One region of the Gottschalkia acidurici 9a genome, then DNA from elsewhere that is predicted to be linked to it. Evidence: riboswitches for the same ligand, from Rfam matches in the RefSeq annotation. Region 1 holds a riboswitch; each other region holds the start of a gene.

The links. A riboswitch is a leader RNA that binds a small molecule or an ion and turns the genes downstream of it on or off. The one in region 1 is predicted to bind thiamine pyrophosphate.
Region 2: another riboswitch for thiamine pyrophosphate. It lies ahead of thiC (phosphomethylpyrimidine synthase ThiC); the one in region 1 lies ahead of thiT (energy-coupled thiamine transporter ThiT).
Region 3: another riboswitch for thiamine pyrophosphate. It lies ahead of tenA (thiaminase II); the one in region 1 lies ahead of thiT (energy-coupled thiamine transporter ThiT).

What each region holds. Positions count from the first base shown of each region.
Region 1 covers NC_018664.1:1,745,662-1,753,604, forward strand. The annotation lists gene recG (ATP-dependent DNA helicase RecG) at 1-927, opposite strand, end outside; gene CURI_RS08355 (ferritin-like domain-containing protein) at 997-1,455, opposite strand; gene CURI_RS08360 (DAK2 domain-containing protein) at 1,529-3,127, opposite strand; gene CURI_RS08365 (Asp23/Gls24 family envelope stress response protein) at 3,143-3,499, opposite strand; gene rpmB (50S ribosomal protein L28) at 3,847-4,038, shown strand; gene CURI_RS15865 (hypothetical protein) at 4,070-4,246, opposite strand; gene CURI_RS08375 (thiamine diphosphokinase) at 4,431-5,063, opposite strand; gene thiT (energy-coupled thiamine transporter ThiT) at 5,093-5,656, opposite strand; TPP riboswitch at 5,706-5,808, opposite strand; gene rpe (ribulose-phosphate 3-epimerase) at 5,848-6,495, opposite strand; gene rsgA (ribosome small subunit-dependent GTPase A) at 6,499-7,374, opposite strand; gene pknB (Stk1 family PASTA domain-containing Ser/Thr kinase) at 7,386-7,943, opposite strand, start outside.
Region 2 covers NC_018664.1:602,886-610,828, reverse strand. The annotation lists gene codA (cytosine deaminase) at 1-826, opposite strand, end outside; gene CURI_RS02785 (phosphoglycerate dehydrogenase) at 845-1,801, opposite strand; gene CURI_RS14910 (2'-5' RNA ligase family protein) at 1,855-2,088, opposite strand; gene CURI_RS14905 (2'-5' RNA ligase family protein) at 2,128-2,322, opposite strand; TPP riboswitch at 2,554-2,650, shown strand; gene thiC (phosphomethylpyrimidine synthase ThiC) at 2,785-4,092, shown strand; gene pyrE (orotate phosphoribosyltransferase) at 4,104-4,664, shown strand; gene purE (5-(carboxyamino)imidazole ribonucleotide mutase) at 4,675-5,115, opposite strand; partial or broken gene CURI_RS16500 (alanine:cation symporter family protein) at 5,205-5,423, opposite strand; partial or broken gene tnpA (IS200/IS605 family transposase) at 5,475-5,801, opposite strand; gene CURI_RS02755 (hypothetical protein) at 5,986-6,744, opposite strand; gene CURI_RS02750 (sigma-70 family RNA polymerase sigma factor) at 6,728-7,363, opposite strand; partial or broken gene CURI_RS16050 (ISNCY-like element ISAcar1 family transposase) at 7,529-7,684, opposite strand; gene CURI_RS02745 (ABC transporter ATP-binding protein/permease) at 7,886-7,943, opposite strand, start outside.
Region 3 covers NC_018664.1:1,862,628-1,870,570, reverse strand. The annotation lists gene CURI_RS15880 (hypothetical protein) at 1-62, opposite strand, end outside; gene CURI_RS08995 (SDR family oxidoreductase) at 214-1,152, shown strand; gene CURI_RS08990 (YcxB family protein) at 2,281-2,817, shown strand; gene CURI_RS08985 (DUF1653 domain-containing protein) at 2,861-3,091, shown strand; gene CURI_RS08980 (MATE family efflux transporter) at 3,192-4,535, shown strand; gene CURI_RS08975 (EFR1 family ferrodoxin) at 4,657-5,439, opposite strand; TPP riboswitch at 5,639-5,729, shown strand; gene tenA (thiaminase II) at 5,857-6,516, shown strand; gene CURI_RS08965 (ABC transporter ATP-binding protein) at 6,523-7,326, shown strand; gene CURI_RS08960 (ABC transporter permease) at 7,323-7,943, shown strand, end outside.

The sequences.
Region 1 (7,943 bases):
ATATCCACCCTTAAAGGCCTTATACATAGCAAGGACAGCAATGATAGTCTTTCCTGATCCAACATCTCCTTGCACTAGCCTATTCATTTGTTTAGTAGACTCCATATCATTACATATCTCTTTAAATACTTTTGCCTGAGCATTAGTGAGTTCAAACGGAAGATCTTGTATAAAATTTTCTAGTTCTGGTGTTTGTGGATATTCTATATAGTCTTTTTTTATATTATATTTATTCTTTATTAGCAAAAGTCCTAGTTGAAGAGTAAATAACTCTTCAAATGCAAGCCTTTTTCTTGACTTTATATAGTGGCTTCTATTTTTAGGGAAATGTATGTTTCTTAATGAGTCTTGTAGATTAGGTAGGTTGAATTTTTCTATTATATATTCTGGTAGTTTATCATCAACATATTCTAAGTATTCATACAATGCAGTATCCATAATCTTTATTAAATCATTATTTTTAAGCTTTTCTGTTAAGCTATATATAGGAAGAATTTGTCCTATTTTATCACTTTCTTCTCCTTCCTTTACGTATACGCCATTATGAATTTCTATAATTTTTCCGGATTTTTTAACCTTTCCATTTACTTTTATAGTTTCACCCTTTTTTAAGCTTTTAACTATATAGTCCTGATTAAACCATATTAGTTGTGCCACTCCAGTGTCATCTTTTACTAGTACTCTAGTTATCGATATGTTTCTTTTCGGCCTATATACATATGGATCGTTTTCTATTATAACTTTAACACTAGTCTTTTCACCATCTTGCAAACTCATGATTTTTTTTAATTCTCTTCTATCCTCATATGCCTTTGGTAAAAAATATATTAAATCTTCTATAGTTTCTATATTCAATCTGTTTAAAAGTTTATATCTTTTCGGGCCTACTCCTTTTAAATATTGAACTGATGTTTTAAGTTTTTCCATAAATTCACCTACTTTGTGTAGCTTTTTTAAATAATAAAAAAAGGTTCCAAATAACGGAACCTTTTTTTATTACCAAACTTCTGCATATGAAGCATTAGTATAAATTTCTTCAAGTCTAGCTTTATGCATTTGTTCCATTTTAGCAAGTCCGTCAAATATCTCTTTCTTTTCTTTATCTAAACAAACTTCTGCTAAACTTTTATACATATTCATAGCTTCTTCCTCTTTTTTCATTGCTAATCCAATAGCATCTGCAAAGCTCATTTCTATACTAAGTTGTGGTGCAGTATCTACTGATTCAGATACTTTATAGTCGTTAAATTCATCTATTTCTATTTCATTAACACCACTAGCTAAAAAATCTTCTAAAAACTTCTGATGCTTTAACTCTTCATCTGCTAACTCTTCAAAAGTTTTTCTAAGATTTTCATCAGCTATTTTTCCTGCAGCATCTTTGTAGAATTGATATGAGTCAACCTCATTGTTAACTGCAAATTCTATTATTTCTTTAAGTTCATTATTTTTCATTTTAATCCTCCTGGCATTTTGAATTATAGATATTATTATATAAAATTAAAATTGTTTGTAAAGTTAAATACAGTTATTCTATTGCTATTAAGTAATAATAAATAGGTTGACCTCCATATAATAGCTCTATGTCTATATCTGGATAATTGTCCTCCAAGGTCTCTACTATTTTTTTACCATCTTCTTCAGACACATCTTCTCCATAAAAAAGAGTTATAAGTTCGTTTTCCTCAGTTAAAGAATTTTTTATTAATTCTAAGGTAACTTCTTCTATATCTTTACCTACAGAAGTTATATCACCCTCACAGATTCCTATTATATCATCTTTTCTTATTTCTTTTTCATTTATAGTAGTATCTCTTACTGAGAACGTAACTTGAGCCGTTTTTATTTCACTAAAAGACTTTGTCATGTTTTCCACGTTGTCTTGCAGATCTATATCTTCATTAAATGCTAGTAATGCTGCTATTCCCTGTGGTATAGTCTTTGTAGGTAATACTTCTATATTTTTACTACTAAGCTCTTTAGCTTGCTTAGCTGCAAGTATAATATTACTATTATTAGGCAGTATTATTATGTTTTCAGCATTAATATTTTGTGCTGCTTTTAATATATCTTCTGTACTCGGATTCATAGTTTGTCCACCTGATATTATATGGTCTACATTCAAATCCTCGAATACTGCTTTAATCCCGTCTCCCATTGCAACAGTTATAAAGCCATATTTTTTTGTTATTTTTTGTCCACTTTCTATATTATTACTATGCTGATATCTCATATTATCTATTTTTATATCTATAAGTTCCCCTATATCAGTAGCCTTCTGTAAAACTAATCCTGGATTATTTGTGTGAATATGAACTTTTATAAATCCATCTCCACCTATAACTAGCATAGAATCTCCATAGTCGCCTATTCTTTTAGCAAAAACTTCACTATCTTCTTTGTTTTTATTTACTATAAATTCTGTGCAGTATCCAAATTCTATTTCAGTATTTATTTCATTTAAGCTTACGTCTTTTATAGGTTCTTGAATTTCATAAGTTATATCCTCTTTTCCAGTCAATACTGATAAAGCACCATTTAATAAAACTATTAACCCTTTACCTCCAGCATCGACTACACCTGCTTCTTTTAATACAGGTAGCATTTCTGGTGTTTTATCCAAGGCAGCTTCTCCATGTTTTATTACTTGTATTAAAAACTCTACTATATCATCTTGTGTTTTAGCTACTTCTACAGCCTTCTCTGCGCACTCTCTGGCCACTGTTAGAATAGTACCTTCTATAGGTTTCATAACTGCACCATAAGCAGTATCTGCACCTTCTTTAAAAGCTAATGCTAATACTTTGGTATTTACTTTCTTAGATTCTTTTAAACCTTTTGCAAGTCCTCTTAGAAGTTGTGAAAGAATAACTCCAGAGTTTCCTCTTGCGCCCATTAAAGATCCATTAGATACTAAAGTACCCACTGCCTCTATATCTTCAACGTCTGAACTTTTAAGACGTTTTGTGGCAGATTGCATAGTTAAAGACATGTTAGTTCCAGTATCCCCATCAGGTACTGGAAAAACATTTAAGGCATTAACCATTTCCTTGTTTTTTTCTAGTGAATTAGTGGCCCCTATAAACATCTTCTTTAACAAAGAACCATCCACATATTCAATTTTCAATTTAGTACCTCCTTGCTAATTTTGAACTCGTACTCCTTGCACGTTTACGTTTACTTTATCTACTTTTAACCCTGTTATGTTTTCAATTGTATATTTAACTTTCTCTATTATATTGCTAGCAACTACAGAGATGCTTATTCCAAATTGAACTACAACATATAAGTCTATCATAATTTTATCATCTTCACTATATACTTTTACACCTTTAGTTAAGTGTTCTCTTTTCAACAACTCTGCTATACCGTCAGTAGCATTTTTAGTAGCCATTCCAACCAACCCGTAACACTCCATAGTAGCTAAACCAGCGATAGAAGCTAAAACACTATCATCGATATTTATAGTTCCATATTTGTTAATTGTTTTTCCAGCCATTAGTACTTATCCTCCTTTAAGTTTCACTTATCCAATTGCTATCTATTTTTTTATTATAAGCTATAGGACAAAATTATTGAAGCTATTTATGTATCTAGTACAAAAATTAATAAGTTTATTATAACTTGTTAATTTATTTAGTAAACACTATAATGAAGTAAGATTTATTTAAAGCTATAGTATTTATTCTACATTATAATTTTATTACCTTCAACTTAAAAACATACTTATATTTAATATAATTAAAATGTTGATGTTGCAAATTAGTTTTATATTTGATACAATAAAGTGTAATTTATTTAAGTTCAATGCATTGAATTTAAAGTTTTGTCGAGGAGGTGTTGAAGGTGGCAAAATATTGTCAAGTATGTGGTAAAGGTAAAGTTTCTGGACATCTAGTAACTTTCTCTAACCGTAAAAGTAACAGAACTTGGGCTCCAAACGTACGTAGAATTAAAGCTATCGTTAACGGTGCTCCTAAAAGAATAGATGTATGTACAAGATGCATAAGATCTGGTAAAGTAGAAAGAGCTTTATAATTACGTGGCTTCCTAACGATTGGAAGCCTTTTTAATATAATCTAAAGAAAGTCCATCCTACCCCAATTAAAGTCAAGCCTAATATAAATAGCCATATCTTTACTGGTATTATTTTTAAGACTAAAATAGCTCCTATTATGCCTAGTATAATACCTAGTATTTTTATTAAACTATTATATTTTCTACACTTGTAAATAAATCGTTTCATTTGTATCACCTCTTTGAAAATATAGTATATTGATACTATATTCCTTAATGCTCAATTTAGTTCCAAAGAGAAAAAAAGAAACCTTAAGTACATAAATACTCTTTACTATTAGCATTTATGTCTAACTTTAAGATTTCTTTTATAAAATAACTTAAATAATATAATATTAATAATATAATATTTCTTAGTCTCTCGACTTTATTACTAAACATGTTCCATCTTTTATGTTTATATTCCCATATTCTAATACTATTTCATTGCTTATTCCAATCGTTGTTCCTAACTTAAATTCTAATTTATTTGTTTCATATTTAAATCCCTTTAAAGTTACCTCTTTAGCATCTTTATATATAGGTATTATTGATACAAATGCCCCATCTTCTTTTTCTAATTTCAAGTCACCATTCGTTATATATATTTCATTATGCTCATCTACTATCCTAGCTTTTATATTTTGATTTAATAATCTAAATAATAACATTATGTTTCCTATTGTATGATCTAGTCTAGTTCCAGTTACTCCCAAAAAAATTATCTCACTCACATTCTTTTCTACAGCGTAATCAATAGCTATCTCTGTATCTGTCTTATCTTTTTCAGAAGGAAATTTATGAAATTGAACTTTTAGCTTATTATAGTATTCTAAAGTTTCTTTATCTATGGAATCTAAATCTCCTACTATCACATTAGGCACTAAACCAGCCTTATAAAGATGCTTTGCTCCACCGTCTGCACATATTAATATATCTGAATTTTCTTTTATCTTTTTTAAAACTTCTATACATAAGTTTCCACTAGATATTATTATCCCTCTCAAAAATTATTCCAACTTTCTTTGATTTTCTGTTAGTTAGGAAGATGTCTTTTTAATGGTCCCCATATAAGTATTATTATTAATATAGATATTAATAGCTCCACACCTAAGTAGCTTCCATTGTAACCCATTGAGTATGTCCAAGAATCTAATGATTCTGCATTTTCCGAGAAAAATACTACTCCAGCTAACACATGCGATATAAATCTACCTAATATCCCCAAGAAAATACCTGTTATTATAAATATATATTCTTTAAAACTATCTTTTTTTGCGTTTAATTTTAAAGCTAGTTCTTTTCCTAAGCCAGCTAATCCTAAAAGTCCAAATGCTAGAGGGTAGTCTAAAATATATTGTACTGGGTGAACTACATATGGTTCAACAATTGACTGCAATACACCATAAGCTAGTCCAACTAAAATTCCCCTTAGTGTTCCCCATCTTAACGCTATAAGTATAATTGGTATCATACTTCCTGCAGTTATAGATCCTCCTTGTGGCATTTTAAAGACTTTTATCATACTTAAAACTGTCGCTAAAGCTATCATTATACCAGCTTCTGTTAGAAACCTTACACTATTTTTACTTTTTTCCATAAATAAAACCTCCCAAATTTATTAAGGAGGCTAATATAGCTGAGTAAATAACACAAACTCATCGCTTCCCTACGCTAGTGTTAACTAGATCAGGTTCAAAGGGTCAAAACTTTCAGTTTCCTCTCAGCTAAATAGCTCCCCTAGGACGTAATTTAAAATATTATATTTATATTATATTAATTTACATTATATCATATATTCTTAAATTTTCTAGTAGTACCTACTATATCTTCTGTATCAAATATAGCAGATCCTGCCACTATTATATTTGCACCACATTCTACTACTTCTTTTATATTATCAAGCTTTATTCCACCATCTACTTGTATATCTATTTCTAATCCTTTGTCTTCTATCATTTTTTTAAGCTTTTTAATTTTTTCTTTAGTTTGTGGTATAAAAGATTGACCTCCAAACCCTGGATTAACTGTCATTATAAGAACCATATCTAGATCATCTATAACGTATTCTAAACTTTCTAAAGGAGTTGAAGGATTCAGTGCAACAGCTGCTTTTACACCATAACTCTTTATTTGTTGTATAACACGATGTAAATGTATTGTTGATTCTTCATGAACTGTTATTATATCTGCACCAGCATCTACAAAATCTTTTATATAGTTCTCAGGATTTTTTATCATTAGATGAACATCAAATGGTATTTTAGTAACTTTTCTTAGTTTTTTTATAACAGGTGCTCCAAATGTAATATTAGGAACAAAGTGCCCGTCCATAATATCCAGGTGAACTAGATCCGCTCCACCCTGTTCTATTAATCCTATTTGTTCTCTTAAATCGCTAAAATCTGCCGATAAAATTGAAGGTGCTATTTTTATCATTAATTAAAACCTCTTTCTTTCTGATATTTCTTTTAAAAACATAATGTAATTATCATATCTTGACTTACTTATTTCTCCACTTTCTACACTTTCTTTTACTTTACAAGATGGTTCCTTATCATGCCTACATCCTGCAAATTTACACATCTCACTAGCTTCATGTATATCATGGAAATGTTCCTCTAAAGTCTCTTCTGTTAAGAAGTCTAAATCTAATGAACTGAATCCTGGAGTATCCAATACAAATCCTCCTTTATCGAGTTCTATAAGTTCTGTGTGTCTAGTAGTATGCTTTCCTCTACTAGTTTTTGTACTGATCTCTCCAGTTTTTAATTTTAAATTTGGCTGTATACTGTTTAATAATGTAGATTTACCCACACCTGAAGGACCTGCAAATACCGTTATCTTATCTTTTAATATTTCTCTTATTTCATCTATTCCTATATTGTCCTTATTACTTGTTGTAATTATTTTATATCCAGACTTACTATATATATCATATATCTCTTTTACTTCTTCTTCTGTAGCTAAATCTATTTTATTTAAACATATTACAACATCTAAGTTTTGACACGATGCTAGAAGTAAGAATCTATCTAGCAACCATAAATTAGGATCTGGCTTCTTTATTGCAAATACTATAATAGCTTGATTTACGTTTGAAACCGGTGGCCTTATAAGTTCTGTAGTTCTTTCAAATATTTTTTCTACATATCCAGTTTTATTTTGATCGTTAACTCTTATCAAAACTCGATCTCCTACTTGTGGCTTTATCTTTTCTTTTCGAAATAAACCCCTAGCTCTACATTCATAAGTTATATTTTCTACTTTTACATAGTAGAATCCACCAATACCCTTAATTATAGTTCCTTCTAGCATCTAATATCCTCCTAAAATTTTATTTCTCTACTTCCATACAATTCTCCATCTATATATATATTTATTTTGGCTGTTCCTTTACCCGTTATCGGAACCTTTATATTTGGATTAGAAGTCTTGTAATTTTGATTATGGATTATACCAGATGCACCATCTTGCTCCATTTCTATCATTACATTTACTTCTTCATTAGCTGTAGGTAACTTTATAGATTCCATAATTGTTTTTTCTTTATTATTTGAGTTATTATTTGAATTATTATTCGTATTGTTATTTGATTCATTGTTTTTATTTTTATCTTTTTCTTCTTCTTTAGGACCTTTACTTATAACTATGTTTACTTTAGAATTTTCTTCTACTTCTCTTCCTGCTTTAGGATTCTGGGATACTACTTTACCCTTTTCAATATCACTATTCTCATAATCTACTGATCCTACTCCAAGACCATATGCTGATAACTCTATTATAGCCTCTTCTTCCTTTAAATCTCTAAGACTAGGTACCGTTGTAGTAGTCGTTTTCTTACCCTTACTTACCACTATAATTACTTCTGTTCCTTGTTCTACTTC
Region 2 (7,943 bases), 1.1 Mb from region 1:
CTGTATTCGAAAAAGGATTTGTGACTATGTTTACATCTGCTCTTTTTAATATTCCTATTATTTTTGAAGCATAGTCATTATTATAGTTATGCATTGCAGTTGCATGACTTGCAGTAACTAGTCCTTCCATTCCACTACTAATTGTATGCTTAGCTATCACTTCTATAAATCTAGATTGATCATCACTAGTTTCATCTGTATGAATGTCTATGAGTTTGTTATATTTATTAGCTAGGTTAAAAATGTATTCAATAGATTTAATTCCATCTTCTCTTGTTAACTCAACTTGTGGAATTCCACCAACAACATCTGCACCCATCTTTAAGGCTTTCTCTATTTGCTTGTCCATATCTTTTATAGAGAAAATCCCATCCTGTGGAAAAGCTACTATTTGAATATCTACATACTCTTTCATCTCTTCTTTAACTTCTAAAATAGCCTCTAAAGTCATTAAGCTTGGTTCAGTTACGTCTGAGTGTGTTCTGATTCTAAGAACTCCATTTGCAATCTGCCACTTTATAGTTTCTATTGCATTTTTCTTAATATCTTCTTTAGTTAAAGTTCTTTTCCTTTCTCCCCAAATTTCTATACCTTCCAGAAGAGTACCACTTTCGTTATACCTTGGAACTCCTGCACTAAGTGCAGAATCTAAATGTATGTGAGATTCTACAAATGGGGATGTTAGTAAGTAGCCATTCGCATTTATTTCTTTTGAAGCTTTAGCGTGGATTTTCTCATTTATTTCTATAAATTTTCCATCTTTAATTCCTATATCTACTAAATTCTCCTGCCTTCTTATCTTCGCATTTCTAATAATTAGATCCATATAACTTCCTCTCCTTAATTAGTATCCTTTCTCTATTTTAACTACATTTAATAGTTCTTCATCATTCACATATCTCTTAAGATTTTCATAAAAAAGATTCCATCTTCGTTCCCCAATCATTTCGCTAATCCATGAATTATGAGAAGTTATTACTACTCTATCAATATCCCATAACCTACTCTTTTTAGATAGTGGCTCTTTTTCAAACACGTCTAGTGCAACACCTTTTAAGTTTCCACCATCTAAGTGTGAAACTAAATCATCTTCACTAATAATTGCACCCCTTGATACATTTATAAGATAAGCGTCTTTTTTCATCTTACATAATCTTTCTTTATTAAAAAGATGTTTAGTTTTATCAGTATTAGGTAAGCATATGACTACTATGTCACTTTCTTTTAAAACATCGTCTATATCATCAATTGAAAAGCATTTATCAAATCCATTTATATCTCTTCCATCTGTGTTGACTCCTAATATATCTACTCCGAAACCACTTAGTCTCTTAACAGACTCTTTTGCTATGTCTCCAGTCCCTATAAAAGCTATCTTTTTTCTATATACTTCTTTCACCGAAAAGTCCATATACCATCTTTTATTCATCTGATTTTGATAAGCACTTTTTCTATTCTTTATAAGCTCTAAAATATTAAGCACTACCCATTCACCCATAGGTATGCTATACCCGCCTTTATTATTAGTAACAGTTATATTTCTTTTTAATACTTCTTCTTTAGGAACTTGCTCAAACCCCATGCTAGTTAATTGAATCCATTTGAGAGAAGGAAAATCATTAATATCAGCCTTTTTAAACACGCTATGACACATCAATGCATCTATATCTTTCATATAGCTCTTATATTCAAATGTGGATTCATCCTCGTAATATACCTTATATCCTAAATCTTCTAAGATAGACTTTCTTTCTTCCATCTTTCCATCTTCGAATCCATATGTAAGTAATACTTTTTTCATATTTAAAGTCTCCTTTTTTTTGATTCTAACAATACTTTATCATTAAGGATGTTTTAAGTAAATCTCTTTACATAAATAGGTATATATTTTAGTTCATCATTTATTCTAGTACTCTCCATCCAAAAAATTTTATCTACTATTATATCTACGCTATCTATGTTGCTCTTTTCCTTTAACTTATGAAATTCTTCATTTAATACTACCTGTCTTCCAAGAGTAATGTGAGATGTAAAGCTCCTTTTTTCTTTTTTAATTCCTATTTTCTCAAGTAATGACTCTAAGCTCAAATGTATTTTTTCTAGATCGTTATTTAATTTTAGCCCAACCTAAACTACAGATTTGTTTCCTCTTAAAAATTGACCTATTTTATCTAACTTTAATTGAAAGCTTCTTTGGTTTAAAGATGCTCTATCAATGCATCCTTCTATTTTTTCTATATCAGATATTTTTACTTCTCTAATAAATTTAAGAGTTAAGTGAAAGTTTTCTTTACTAGTAAAGCTACCTCTTTTAGATTCCATGTAGAAAATCTTTTATGCTTTCTGTAAATTCTATTGCAATGAAAACTCTTTTAATATCATTAATAAGTAATTTGGACAATTATAATCACCTCTTTTATCTTTAATATTATCCACATTTGATGCTCCTATTCAGCTTATATTAAAACATAAAGTACTCGTCAAAGATTTAGTAATTACCTAGTATAGATAGTTAAGCTATGATATAATTAGTTTGATAATATAAAAAATAGAAAATATAGCTAGGGGAGCTTTTGCTGAGAAGGTTAAGTCCTGACCCTTTGAACCTGATGTGGTTAGTACCATCGTAGGGAAGCTTTTCATTTTATAAACGATAAAAGTATTTATATAGAAAATATAAGATTTATTACAATTTCTATACAATTAAACTCGTCTATAACAAATCAAAAGGCTTACCACTACGGTAAGCCTTTTTTTATTTTAATAATATAGGGGGAAGATAAAATGAGTTATACAACACAAATGGATGCTGCTAAAAAAGGAATATTAACTAAAGAAATGAAAATAGTAGCTGAAAAGGAGCAAATGGATTTAGAAACACTAAGAGAATTAATTGCAGAGGGTAAGGTAGTAATACCTGCCAACAAAAATCATAAAAGTTTAGATCCAGAAGGAATAGGGCAAGGACTTAAAACTAAAGTTAATGTAAACTTAGGTATATCTAAAGATTGTCAAAATATTGACTTGGAGATGAAGAAGGTAAAAAAATCTATAGAGCTAAAAGCAGAAGCAATAATGGATTTAAGCTCATTTGGAAAGACAGAAGAGTTTAGACAAAGACTTATAGACTATTCAAAAGCCATGATAGGTACAGTTCCTATTTATGATGCTGTAGGGTTTTATGATAAAGAACTACAGGACATAAGTGAGAAGGAATTCTTAAATGTGGTAGAAAAACACGCTAAAGATGGTGTAGATTTTATGACTATTCATGCTGGAATAAATAAAGCTACAGCTGAAAGATTTAAAAAGAACAAAAGAATTACACATATAGTATCAAGAGGTGGAAGCCTATTGTTTGCTTGGATGGAACTTAACAAGAAAGAAAATCCTTTTTATGAATATTTTGATAAAGTATTAGACATATGTGAGAAGTACGATGTAACACTAAGTTTAGGCGATGCTTGTAGACCTGGTAGTATAGCAGACTCTACAGATGCATCTCAGGTAGAAGAGCTTATAGTATTAGGAGAGCTCACAAAAAGAGCTTGGGAAAAAAATGTACAAGTTATGATAGAAGGACCAGGACATATGGCTATAAATGAAATAGCAGGAAATATGATGTTGGAAAAAAGATTGTGTCATGGAGCACCGTTCTATGTACTTGGGCCCCTAGTTACAGATATAACTCCAGGGTACGATCATATAACTAGTGCTATAGGTGGAGCAATTGCAGCATCTAACGGTGCAGATTTTTTATGCTATGTAACTCCAGCCGAACATTTAAGACTGCCTAATTTAGATGATATGAAAGAAGGTATTATAGCTAGTAAAATAGCAGCTCATGCAGCAGATATTGCAAATGGAATAAAAGGTGCTAGAGATTGGGACAATGAAATGAGTAAAGCTAGAGCAGATCTAGATTGGGAAAAGATGTTTGAGCTTTCTATAGATCCTGAAAAAGCTAGAAGATATAGAGCGGAGTCAACACCAGAGCATGAAGATAGCTGTACTATGTGTGGAAAGATGTGTTCAATGAGAAATATGAAAAAGATATTAAATGGCGAAGATATTAATATTTTAAGAGATTAGTCTAAAGTTTTATGAAGAGTGATATATTAAAAGTTCTACAAAAATTCGGAGCATTCCAAAGAGGACACTTTGTACTACCATCAGGAAAACATAGTGATATATATATACAATGTGCAAGATTGCTACAGTACCCTGATAAATCTATGGAGTTTATAGAAATAGTTGCAAAGAAAATTAAAAATTCTAATTTAAATTTCGATATTATTCTTGGCCCTGCAATAGGTGGTATTTTAATATCATACGAGTTAGCAAGGCAACTAAATAAACCTATGATATATATAGAAAAAGTATCTGGAAAAATGACTTTAGGAAAAGATTTTGAAATTAAGAATAGTCAAAAAATTCTTATAGCAGAAGATGTCATAACTAGTGGAAAAACAGTTTCCGAAACTATAAATCTAGTAGAAGAGTTGGGTGGAGAAGTTGTTGGGATCGCTTGTATGGTAAATAAAGAAAATATAACATTAGATAAGAAAATTTATAGCTGTATAAATCTAGATCTCAAAAGCTATGAAGAATACGAATGTCCTTTTTGTAAAAAAAACTTACCTATACAACCATGTAAAATATAGAACCGTGGAGTCAACTCTCCACGGTTCTATACTTTATTAGACTTTCTTTTATACTTTTATACTTTAGTGATAGTATTTGAGCAGCCAGTATTCCAGCATTATAACTATTGTTTATTCCTACTGTAGCAACAGGTATTGGTTTTGGCATTTGAACTATAGATAGTAGTGAATCAAATCCATTTAGCTCTACATTTATTGGCACTCCTATTACTGGTAGTATTGTATTTGAAGCTATAAATCCAGGTAAGTGAGCAGATAGTCCTGCTCCCGATATTATACATTCACAGCCTAACTTTTCAACTCTTTCTATAGTTTCTAATAGTAGTTTTGGATTTCTATGGGCTGAAATAACAAACACTTCATACTCTATACTAAACTTATCTAGTGCTTCACTTGCACCATTCATTACTTCTTCGTCTGACTTACTTCCGTATATTATTGCGACTTTCACTTCATCACCCCTAAATTCCATTCTGTATCTAGTGTTAATTAATAACCAAAATATTTTTTAATCTTAATATTTTAATGGAACTTTTTCAACTAAGAAACTTTTTTAACAATACCTTTATCTTTAGTTACATATATCTTATCATAATCATAAAGTATTTTTCGAACTTCTCCAGATAATATAAACAATGCTATAATGTTTGGTATGGCCATTATACCCATGAACATATCTGCTAACTTCCATACAAATGTAGCATCTATTAAAGTACCTATTACTAATGCTACTATAACTAAAAATTTAAATGTTTTTAATGTTTTAGCCTTAGAATTAAATACTAACTTAACATTGGATTCAGCAAAGAAGTAATATCCTCTGAACCAGAAATGTCTGTTTCCATATCTATATTTCAAGTCTGCAAATTTTTCAAATATCATAAGACTACTTTTTCCTTTTAAATATCATACAAAGCCTGACACACTCATCTTTGATGGAATAGATACTAACATATGTATATGATCTACACATGCATTAGCCTCAATTATTCGAACTCCTTTCCATTCACATAACTGTGTTAATATTTTTCCTATCTCTGTTTTCTTTTTACCATATATCACTTTTCTTCTAAACTTAGGTGCAAAAACTATATAGTACTTACAATTCCATTTTGTATGTACTAATTCTATTACTATCCACTTAGGATAACCTCCTTTTGATATTTGAATTGGTCGGTGAAACCTATTCTATTCTAATCAAATGGAGGTTTTTTGTGCAACGCTTAAGCTCTTCAGAACTCACCAGCATAGCTGGTGGTTTTCTTTATACAATAAAATAAAAACCACTTAACTTTTGTTAAGTGGTTAAAGTAGTATATAATTATTTATTCAAAACTCCAATTGATAATTGTCCATCTTCTGAGTAATCAACTTTGAAGTAGATATCACTATCTTCTTTTGAAAACTCAAGATATTTTTTATTTGTGTCAATCTTAATCCCTTGTTTTTCCGCTTCTTGTAGTTTTTCATTTGGAAGGTTACCATAAAAATCTTTAAACTCATAAGAATATGAATCAATATCTGAATACAAGCTTCCAATCATTGCTTTTGCTTGAAGAACAATATCTTCTTTACTCATTTCTTTATAGTTCTCATTCCAGTTATATCTGCCAACATGATGAAATTCACCTGTTGCATTATCAATATCAAATACAAATTTAAGACCATCTTTTTCTAATTGAATTGAACTCCAATTCATTATTTCATAATCTACTCTTCCTTCACCTGCATTAATACCTGTAATATCAAATTCTTTTAATTCAGGGAACGCTGTATAAATTTTGTTTAAAGCTGTTTGTTGAACAGAAGTAAGGTTAGAACTGTCTGGAATATATTCCGATAATTTCATATCAACATTTTCCTCTTGAATAATTACTGTTTTAAACGCTTCAATAATACGTGGCGCTGCAAGTGCCCCTAAAGGAAGTATTACTGCTATTGCTAAAGCTGCGGTACTTAATATAATTTTCTTTTTCATAAATCTTTGCTCTCCTTTTCTAATAACATTATTTATATACAAGTTTCGTGTTTTAAAATATGCTTGTTCAGGACACTCTATGCTGTCAGCATAGTTTGACAATTGTTCTTTTAATTTTTTTCAATATCCATTCTTTATCTTCGCGACCTCCATCCACATTATTTATTAAATCTATCCGCCTTTTTAACTGCTTCAAAGCCGAGTGATGTCTTGATTTTACCGTTCCCAAAGGTACTTCTAATATATCTGCAATCTCTTGCAGTGAATAATCATAACAGTATCTTAAAACTATTACTGCTTTTAGTTTATCTGATAAACTATTAATCAACTCCATTATTTTACTTTCTAATTCAGAGTGAACAATGTTTGGCTCATAACTCATATCCTCTCTACTTAGCATTGAACGTTGTTTTTCAAAGATCCGAAAAACACGCCAATTTTTTCTTCTAAAATTACTAATTTGACGAATAGTTATTCCATGAAGCCATGCTCGAAAAGGTTTATCTAAGTTATAATTATTAATTGAACTCCACAATTGAACATAAACTTCATTCATAATATCCTCTCTATCCATGTGATTATAAACAATCATTGAAATCAATCTATAAACATCACTACTAGTTTCATTATAAATAAAGTCAAAAGATTCGATTGAGCCATCTCTCATCTCTTTTATATGCTTATAAAGCTCGTAGTCTTTTTCTTTTGACTGGTCTGACAATATTTTTTCCTCCTTTCTAAGCATTTAAATTGAAAATTTGTTTTGCAAGCTGCTTACATAATGTATTGGTCTGATTTATATAAAAGGTTCACTTTTTATTTATTTTATAGGTTGTTAAATAATTTAACTTTTCTGAGTATAAGTTTTACTAATATAAATTGATTCTTATTTATTCAAAGAAAACTTATTACACTTAACCCCTTGATTTTTATCTAATAATTTTTCAATTAAATATAATAGTATAGTCCACATTACATGAGACTTATATTTGTTAAAACCATATAATCTTGGATTTTCTAATCCATAACTTATTCTTAAAATATTATATCCTGTTAAATAGCTAAATTTAGAAATAACGAAACGAGTAAATAACAATATTATATACTATAATTTTTTAAAGCTTTTATATTAAAGTTATGTAAAACTGTACTTTTACTGATGATAAAAATAGTTATTCAACAATCTAATTATATATAATAAAACCGCCTTTCCAAAAGTGGATTGGCGGTTTTGTTTATTAGTTTATTCAGAACGTAATGATTCAACAGGGTCTTTATTTGAAGCCATCTTTGCTGGAATA
Region 3 (7,943 bases), 120 kb from region 1:
TTTTCATCAGAAAAGCTCACTAGTAGTAACTCTGCACAATAATAAGATTCATGATTTTGCATAATGATACCCTCCTTTAAGTTATTGGTTAATATTTTATTCGATTCTATAAATAAAGTGCATGTACTAGAGAAAGCTTCCTTTTGTACGTGCACTTTATATGTCTATATAACATAAAGTATCTTTGAAGTAATTATTATAGGAGGGGAAATTATGTCTAAGTATAGTCGAATCAATAAAAATAAACTAATTAATCAAGATTACCCGATTCATCCTAATTACGGGAAGATAACCCAATACCAAGATGTTCCTATTACAGTACCAGAACAACGTCAATATCGCCAACCTGGAGTAGAGAGATTGATGATTCCAAGACCAATTATTGAAAATCCTAATTATATAGGAAGTGGAAAACTAGAGGGAAGAGTTGCACTAATTACAGGTGGAGACAGTGGAATAGGTGCAGCAGTAGCAATTGCCTTTGCCAAGGAAGGGGCAAATATAGCTATTTCTTACTTAGACGAGCATGAGGATGCTAATCGTACTAAGATAAGAATTGAAGAACTAGGACAACGTTGTTTATTATTACCTGGTGATTTAAGAATCAAACAACAATGTATATATATTGTAGAGAAAACTATAGAAGAATTTGGACGGTTGGATATTCTTTGTAATAATGTTGGCATACAATTTCAGCAATTAAGCTTACTTGATATAACAGATGAACAGTTTGATGATACTTTTAAGGTTAATATCTATTCTCACTTTTACACAACAAGGGCGGCATTACCTTGTTTAAAAGCAGGAAGCTCCATAATTAATACAGCTTCTGTGGTAGCATATGATGGAAATGAACAACTAATAGATTATACAGCTACTAAAGCTGCCATAGTTGGTTTTACACGTGCATTAGCAAAAAATTTAGTAAGCAAAGGTATTAGGGTAAATGCTGTTGCACCTGGTCGTATATGGACCCCATTAATTCCGTCAAGTTTCTCCGCCGATGTAGTTACACAGGCTGGTAACCCAATGAATCGTCAAGGTCAGCCATTTGAATTAGCCCCTACCTACGTCTATCTTGCATCTAATGATTCACGATTTGTAACAGGGCAAACACTCCACGTAAATGGTGGGCAAGTAATGTCTACTTAAAATTAAAAAAGTTATAAGAATGTGTATCTTTGGAATCTTACACGATAATCTTTTAAAATAAAGGAATTAAATTCACCCAAAGTTATGAAAATATGAGTTACTATATCTCACTTATAGGTTAGGTCATTTGGATTTTAAGTTTAATCTTTGGACTATTAAACTAGCAAACAAAGATGCTATTAAATATAGATAATACAAATAATGAAAGGCGGCAGAATAGTAAAAGTTTGCTGATTTTTTCATACCCTATTGAAAGTACATCTATGTAGCATTTCTATAATCCGATATATCTATTGTGTCATCAAATACAAGTACTTTAGATACATAAGTCTAGATGATCTTCTAGGGTTTTCATTTTATATAAGATTTTTTATGTAGTAGGATAGAATATAATTAATTCTATAATATATCCTGTCTTAGTATGTTTAATTGATTATATAGAAACGTAAAATAGATATGTAGGTAATAAAATTCAGAAATAAGGAGTGAAAACATAAAGGTAGCAGTAGTAAAAACTACTATAGATAGAAAAACAGGAGAAGTAATAAGTAAAGAAGTAGGTGAAGAGGAGTATTATAAACCTTTAGTAGAAATCTTCTATAATGATATAAAGAAGAAAGGAATAATTAAATAAGTAATTTATCTAATATAAAAATTATAGTATGTGGAAGATAAAGAAATGAAAACATTTAATAATTTTTAAGTAAATGGTCGCGAAATAAATATGTCACCGTTTTGCCACCAATAGATCTACTTATAATAAAATTTATAGAAAGTCTATATTTAACTATATATACGTCAAACGTTAGAGTATCAACATTAAATGTTATTCTAAAATAAAATGTTTAATCCTAAAAACAATCTGATAGGAATACAAAACTCGGCTTATAGATTTGCTCACTTAAATTTTCAAACATCACAATTAATGTGATGTTTTTTATATTTCTTTAATATTCTTCTAGGTTTTTAGGTCTAAATTTTTCATTTTGAATAAAAGCATTTATACCATCCACTCGTTTACTATAGAAATTAAGGTATAAGCTAGCGTTATCTTATATTGGGCTGTGTTGACTACGAACTATAGGAAATATATAATGAATTTAATAAATGGTAGAAAGGAGAAGATGAATGGAGTTAAATATAAATATAACTGAAGATGATTATGTAAACTTTAATATAATTAACTATAGAAACTCTAAAGAATTAATAAAAAGGTCAAGATTAATGAGATTCCTTCCAATAATTTTCTTTATGATATTGCCATTATTTCTTTCAAATCATATTCCTCTTTGGTATCGTTATATATGGTTTATTATTGCATCTATATTTTATGTATTCTATTATCCTAAAAGTGAAGAAAGATCTATAAGAAAATTAGCTAGAAAAATGATTTCAGAGGACAAAAAAGGATCTATATTAGGAGAGCGTAAAATTATCATAGATGAAACTGGAGTAAAGACAATAAATACAAATGATGAGAGTATAACAAGGTGGAATGGAATAGAAAAAGTACTGGTTGATAAAAATTATATACTTATATACAATTCACCAGTATCAGCATATATACTTCCTATTAGGGAACTAGCAGAAGAAAAAGAAGAAGTTCTTAAATTACTAAATGAATACGTAAATAATAGAATGATAAGAATAGATAAAGATAAATAAATAGATTTACTTACATAAAATAAATAATAAGGAGATTCATACTATGACTAAGGACAAACATAAAATCAATATAAATAAAAAATATAAACATTTCAAGGGAAATGAATATCTAGTTCTACATTTAGCAAAACATTCTGAGACAGAAGAAGATCTTGTTGTATATCAAGCTCTTTATGGGGAAAAAGGAATATGGGTAAGACCTTTATCGATGTTTACAGAACAAGTAGAGGTAAATGGAGAAATCGTTAGTAGATTTAAGGAAATTGAAGACTAGTATGAATAGTTTATAATATATAAAACTGAAGTAATTAAGGAAATTTTAAAGATGAAAAATAATATATAATTCCTTAATCGAGTAAAAGGAGGAAAAAGAATTGCCAGAAAACAATCAAGATTTAACACAAGGTAATATATATACTTCGCTTATTAAATTTTCTATACCGTTTATAATAGCTAACTTTATTCAGGCACTTTATGGGGCAGTAGATTTAATAATGATAGGATATTTTACAGATAGTTTTGGATTATCATCAGTTTCTATAGGAACACAAGTTATGCAAATTGTGATGGGACTGATAACGGGATTAACTATGGGAGGAACTATATTAATAGGACAATACTATGGAGCTAAGAGAGAAAAAGATACTAAAGAAGTTATAGGAACTCTACTTACATTTGGCATGATTGTATCAATAGTAATAACTCTACTTATGTTTCTAATTGCAGATCCATTACTTAACATATTACAAACACCTAGAGAAGCTTTTACCGACGCGAGAAACTATGTGCTTATTGCTTCGAGTGGTATAGTATTCATATTTGGCTATAATGCTATTAGTGCCATACTGAGGGGTCTTGGAGACTCTAAAACACCAGTATATTTTATTGCAGTAGCATGTGTGTGTAATATAATCTTAGATATAATATTTGTAGGAACTTTAGATATGAGAGCTTCTGGTGCAGCACTTGCGACTATTATATCACAAGCAATAAGTATGATTTTAGCAATGATATACATTACCAAAGTGAAAAGTATAATTGAGTTTAAACTTAAGAGTTTCTCTATAAGTAAAGAAAAAATAAAGAAGCTATTTATAGTGGGACTTCCTTTATCACTACAGGAAGTATTACTTTGGGGATCATTTTTATTTATAATTGCTATTGCAAATAGTATTGGAGTATCAGAATCAGCAGCAGTAGGAATTATAGCTAAGGTAGAGACTTTTACTATGCTACCTCCTATGGCACTTTCATATGCTACTGCGGTCTTAACAGCACAAAATATAGGAGCAAAACAGCCAGAGCGTGCAAAAAAATCACTGAATATAAGTATATTATTTTCAGTAATATGTTCACTGTTTTTCTTTGCGTGGGCACAAGTTTTTCCTGAATCAATAATGAATATATTTAAAGCAGATAAATTAGTAGTAATTGCAGGAATTGAATATCTTAGATCATTTAGTTTTGACTTCATACTAGTAGCATTTAAATTTAATCTTAATGGATTTTTAAATGGATGTGGACGTACAACTTTTACAATGTTAAATGGAATAATATCATCTATTTTAGTTAGAGTACCGCTAGCATATATATTAGGACTTTATATTTCAAAAAGTATATTTGGTTTAGGAGCTGCAGCTCCAATAGCATCAATAGTATCTATGGTAGCATCAATAATATATATAAAATCAGGGAAATGGAATAGAGAACTAATATAATAATTCTTAATTAATAACTAGATCTATATTATTGATTAAAAGAGAATATAAAAAATTAAAAAATCTATAATTGATACTTATCTAGAACTTTTGAATAAGTATCAATTATAGATTTTATGCATTATATAAAAATAGACATCTCTTTTCGATCTTTAGCTATTAACTCTAACTTTTTCATAAAGGCTTTAAATTCTTCACTTTGAATAGCTCTTGAATTTACTGGGCAAATATTAATACACTTTCCACAGAAAATACATATATCTTTATTAGTACTTTTAAAATCAATTTTATCAATTGCATTTACAGGACAATTCTTTTCGCAGACTCCACACTTTATACAGCTAGAATCACCTATAGGAACATGATGTTCTTTTAGTGGCTTATATGGAAAATTTCCTTTAATAGAAAGATCTTTTAAATTGCTTATATTATTTAAATCTTCAATTTTTTCATTTATTAAATTTGAGAAGTTTATTAACTTAGAGAAATCATTTTCATCAGGTCTATTTGTAGCAACATTTTTGTTAAGACAGTGCTGGCTTATTGCAGCTACAGCAGCTATTACACTCATATTTATTAAATTAAGCTCATTCTTAAGCTCAAGAAGAGCATCGCCATAATCTCTATTCCCATATGTCACTACACATACTGCTAAATTACCATTTCCCTTAATCTTCTTAAAAATTTCTTTTGAAATATTAGGAAGTCTATCAGCATAAACAGGCATTCCAAATACGACGAGCTCATTTTTAGAAAATTCTCTCTCTATGTTTCTATTTTTCTCTATAGTTAAATCAATTTCTTCTATGGGTAAATCTTTTATATTTTTTGCTATTTCATTAACTACTTTTTTTGTTCCACCATTAGGAGAAAAATAAATAGAAACTATTTTTTCTATTTTCATTTGTAAGTACCTTCCTTCAGTTAATATATAATAACATTTTATTCCTTTTTGTTCTGTAATACAAATTATTGTGCAAGTAATATCATAATACATCTAACTATTTGTCTATATAAATATTATAATGGCTTTCATAAAAAACTTGCAATAAAAAATAAATATGGTATATTGAATACAAGATATAAAAAATTAAATAACAAATAAATGCTACTAGGGGTGCTTAAAAAAGCTGAGACTTACTCTTAGAACCTGATCTAGATAATACTAGCGAAGGGAAGTGGCGATATAGCTTATATAAATTTGCATATGTTTTAGTTATGCATTTAATTAAATATATTTATAAGTCTATTTAACCACTTTCTAACAAGAAGGTGGTTTTTTATTTTAATTAATACTACAAAAAAGAAGGAGGAAATTAGAATGAAATTTAGTGAAAGACTGTTCAAAAGTGCAGAAGGAATCTTTAACTCATATTATGAACATCCATTCGTAAAAGGAATAGGTGAAGGGACATTAGATGTAGATAAATTTAAGTTTTATATGGTTCAGGACTATTTATATTTATTAGACTACGCAAAAATATTTGCACTAGGAATAATAAAGTCAGACGATGAAGAGGTAATGAGAGGATTTGCTAAAGCAGCAGAAGGAATATTAGATGGGGAGATGAAAATACATAAGTCTTATATGAAAAGACTAGGTATAACAGATGATGAAGTGAAAAACTCTAAAAGATCTTTAACTAATCTGTCATATACGCACTATATGTTAACAGAATCCCATAATGGATCTTTAGCTGAGGTAGCAATAGCTGTTTTATCTTGTGCATGGACTTACTGGGAGATTGGAAAGAAATTAGCTCAAATACCTAATTCAACAGAGCACGAATTTTATGGTGAGTGGGTTAGAGGATATAGTTCTGAAGAATTTGGAAATTCTGCTATATGGAATATAGATTTAGTAAATAAATTAGCACAAAGTAAATCAGAAGAAGAGTTAAATAAGTTAGAAGAAATATTTATAAATACGTGTAAATTTGAATATATGTTCTGGGATATGGCATATAACAAGGAGATGTAGTTAAGTATGACAGAACTTTATAAGCATAAGTTTGAGGAAAGTGAAGAATGTCCAAACATTTTAACATTTTCTGATGTTACATTTAATTATAAGTGTGAAGAAAACGATCTACTACAAAACTTAAATTTCAATATAAGAGAAGGAGAATTCGTAAGTATAATAGGGCCTTCAGGATGTGGAAAGAGTACATTATTTAGACTCATTACAGGATTGGAGAAAAATATAGGTGGAACTATTTATATTAGTGGCGAGAACATAATGAGCAAAAGCGGAACTGTAGGTTATATGCCTCAAAAGGATTTGTTAGTTCCATGGAGGACTATATTGCAAAATGCATGCTTACCTTTGGAGATTAAGGGGATACCTAAGAATGAAGCAATATTAAAGGGAAGAGAATACTTAGAAATATTCGGATTAAATGGATATGAAGATAGGTATCCAAAGGAATTGTCGGGTGGAATGAAACAAAGAGTTTCATTTTTAAGAACTATTCTAACTGGTGCAGATCTACTATTATTAGATGAGCCATTTAGTGCGCTAGATGCAATTACTAAAATATCTCTTCAAGAATGGTTACAAGAACAGTGGATAAAACTTAAAAATACTATATTATTTATAACTCATGATGTTGAAGAAGCTATATTTTTGTCAAGTAGAATACTCATAGTAACGGACAAGCCCATAACACAGTTAAAAGAGGTGGAAATTCCATTAGAATATCCTAGAAATAGGAGTATGTTAGGAAGAGAAGATTTAGTAAAGATAAAAGAACAACTTATAGATGAGCTAAAGCAGAAGGTGGAGATATGAAAAAATATATTCCGTCAATAATATTATCCACTATGCTTTTGATTATATGGGAAGTAGTAGCTAGAGTTATAAATGCTATGTTCATATTGCCATCACCAACAAAAATAGTAGAAAAAGCCTGGGAGTTAAGAGTAGTTTTATTTACAGTTCATTTGCCAGCTACTATGTTAGTAACATTTATAGGACTCTTAATTTCTATAATCCTGGGAGTTGGACTAGCTATATTAATGAGTAGTAGTGAAAGAGTAGAAAATGCTATTTATCCAATTATAGTTGCTACACAGACTATACCAGTAACTGCATTAGCTCCACTGTTCGTATTATGGTTTGGATATACAATATGGAGTAAAGTTGTAGTTACTATACTACTAACATTTTTTCCAATAACCATAAATGTATTTGATGGATTTTCATCTACTAAAAGAGAAATGGAAGAGCTTTTGATAACCTATGGTGCAAATAAAAGAGATATATTTTTAAAGTTAAAGATTCCATCGTCTTTACCATACTTTTTTTCTGCTCTGAAGATATCAGTACCACTTAGTGTTATAGGTGCTGCAATAGGAGAGTGGTTGGGTGCACAAAAAGGATTAGGGTATTTTAGTAAAAGAATGATG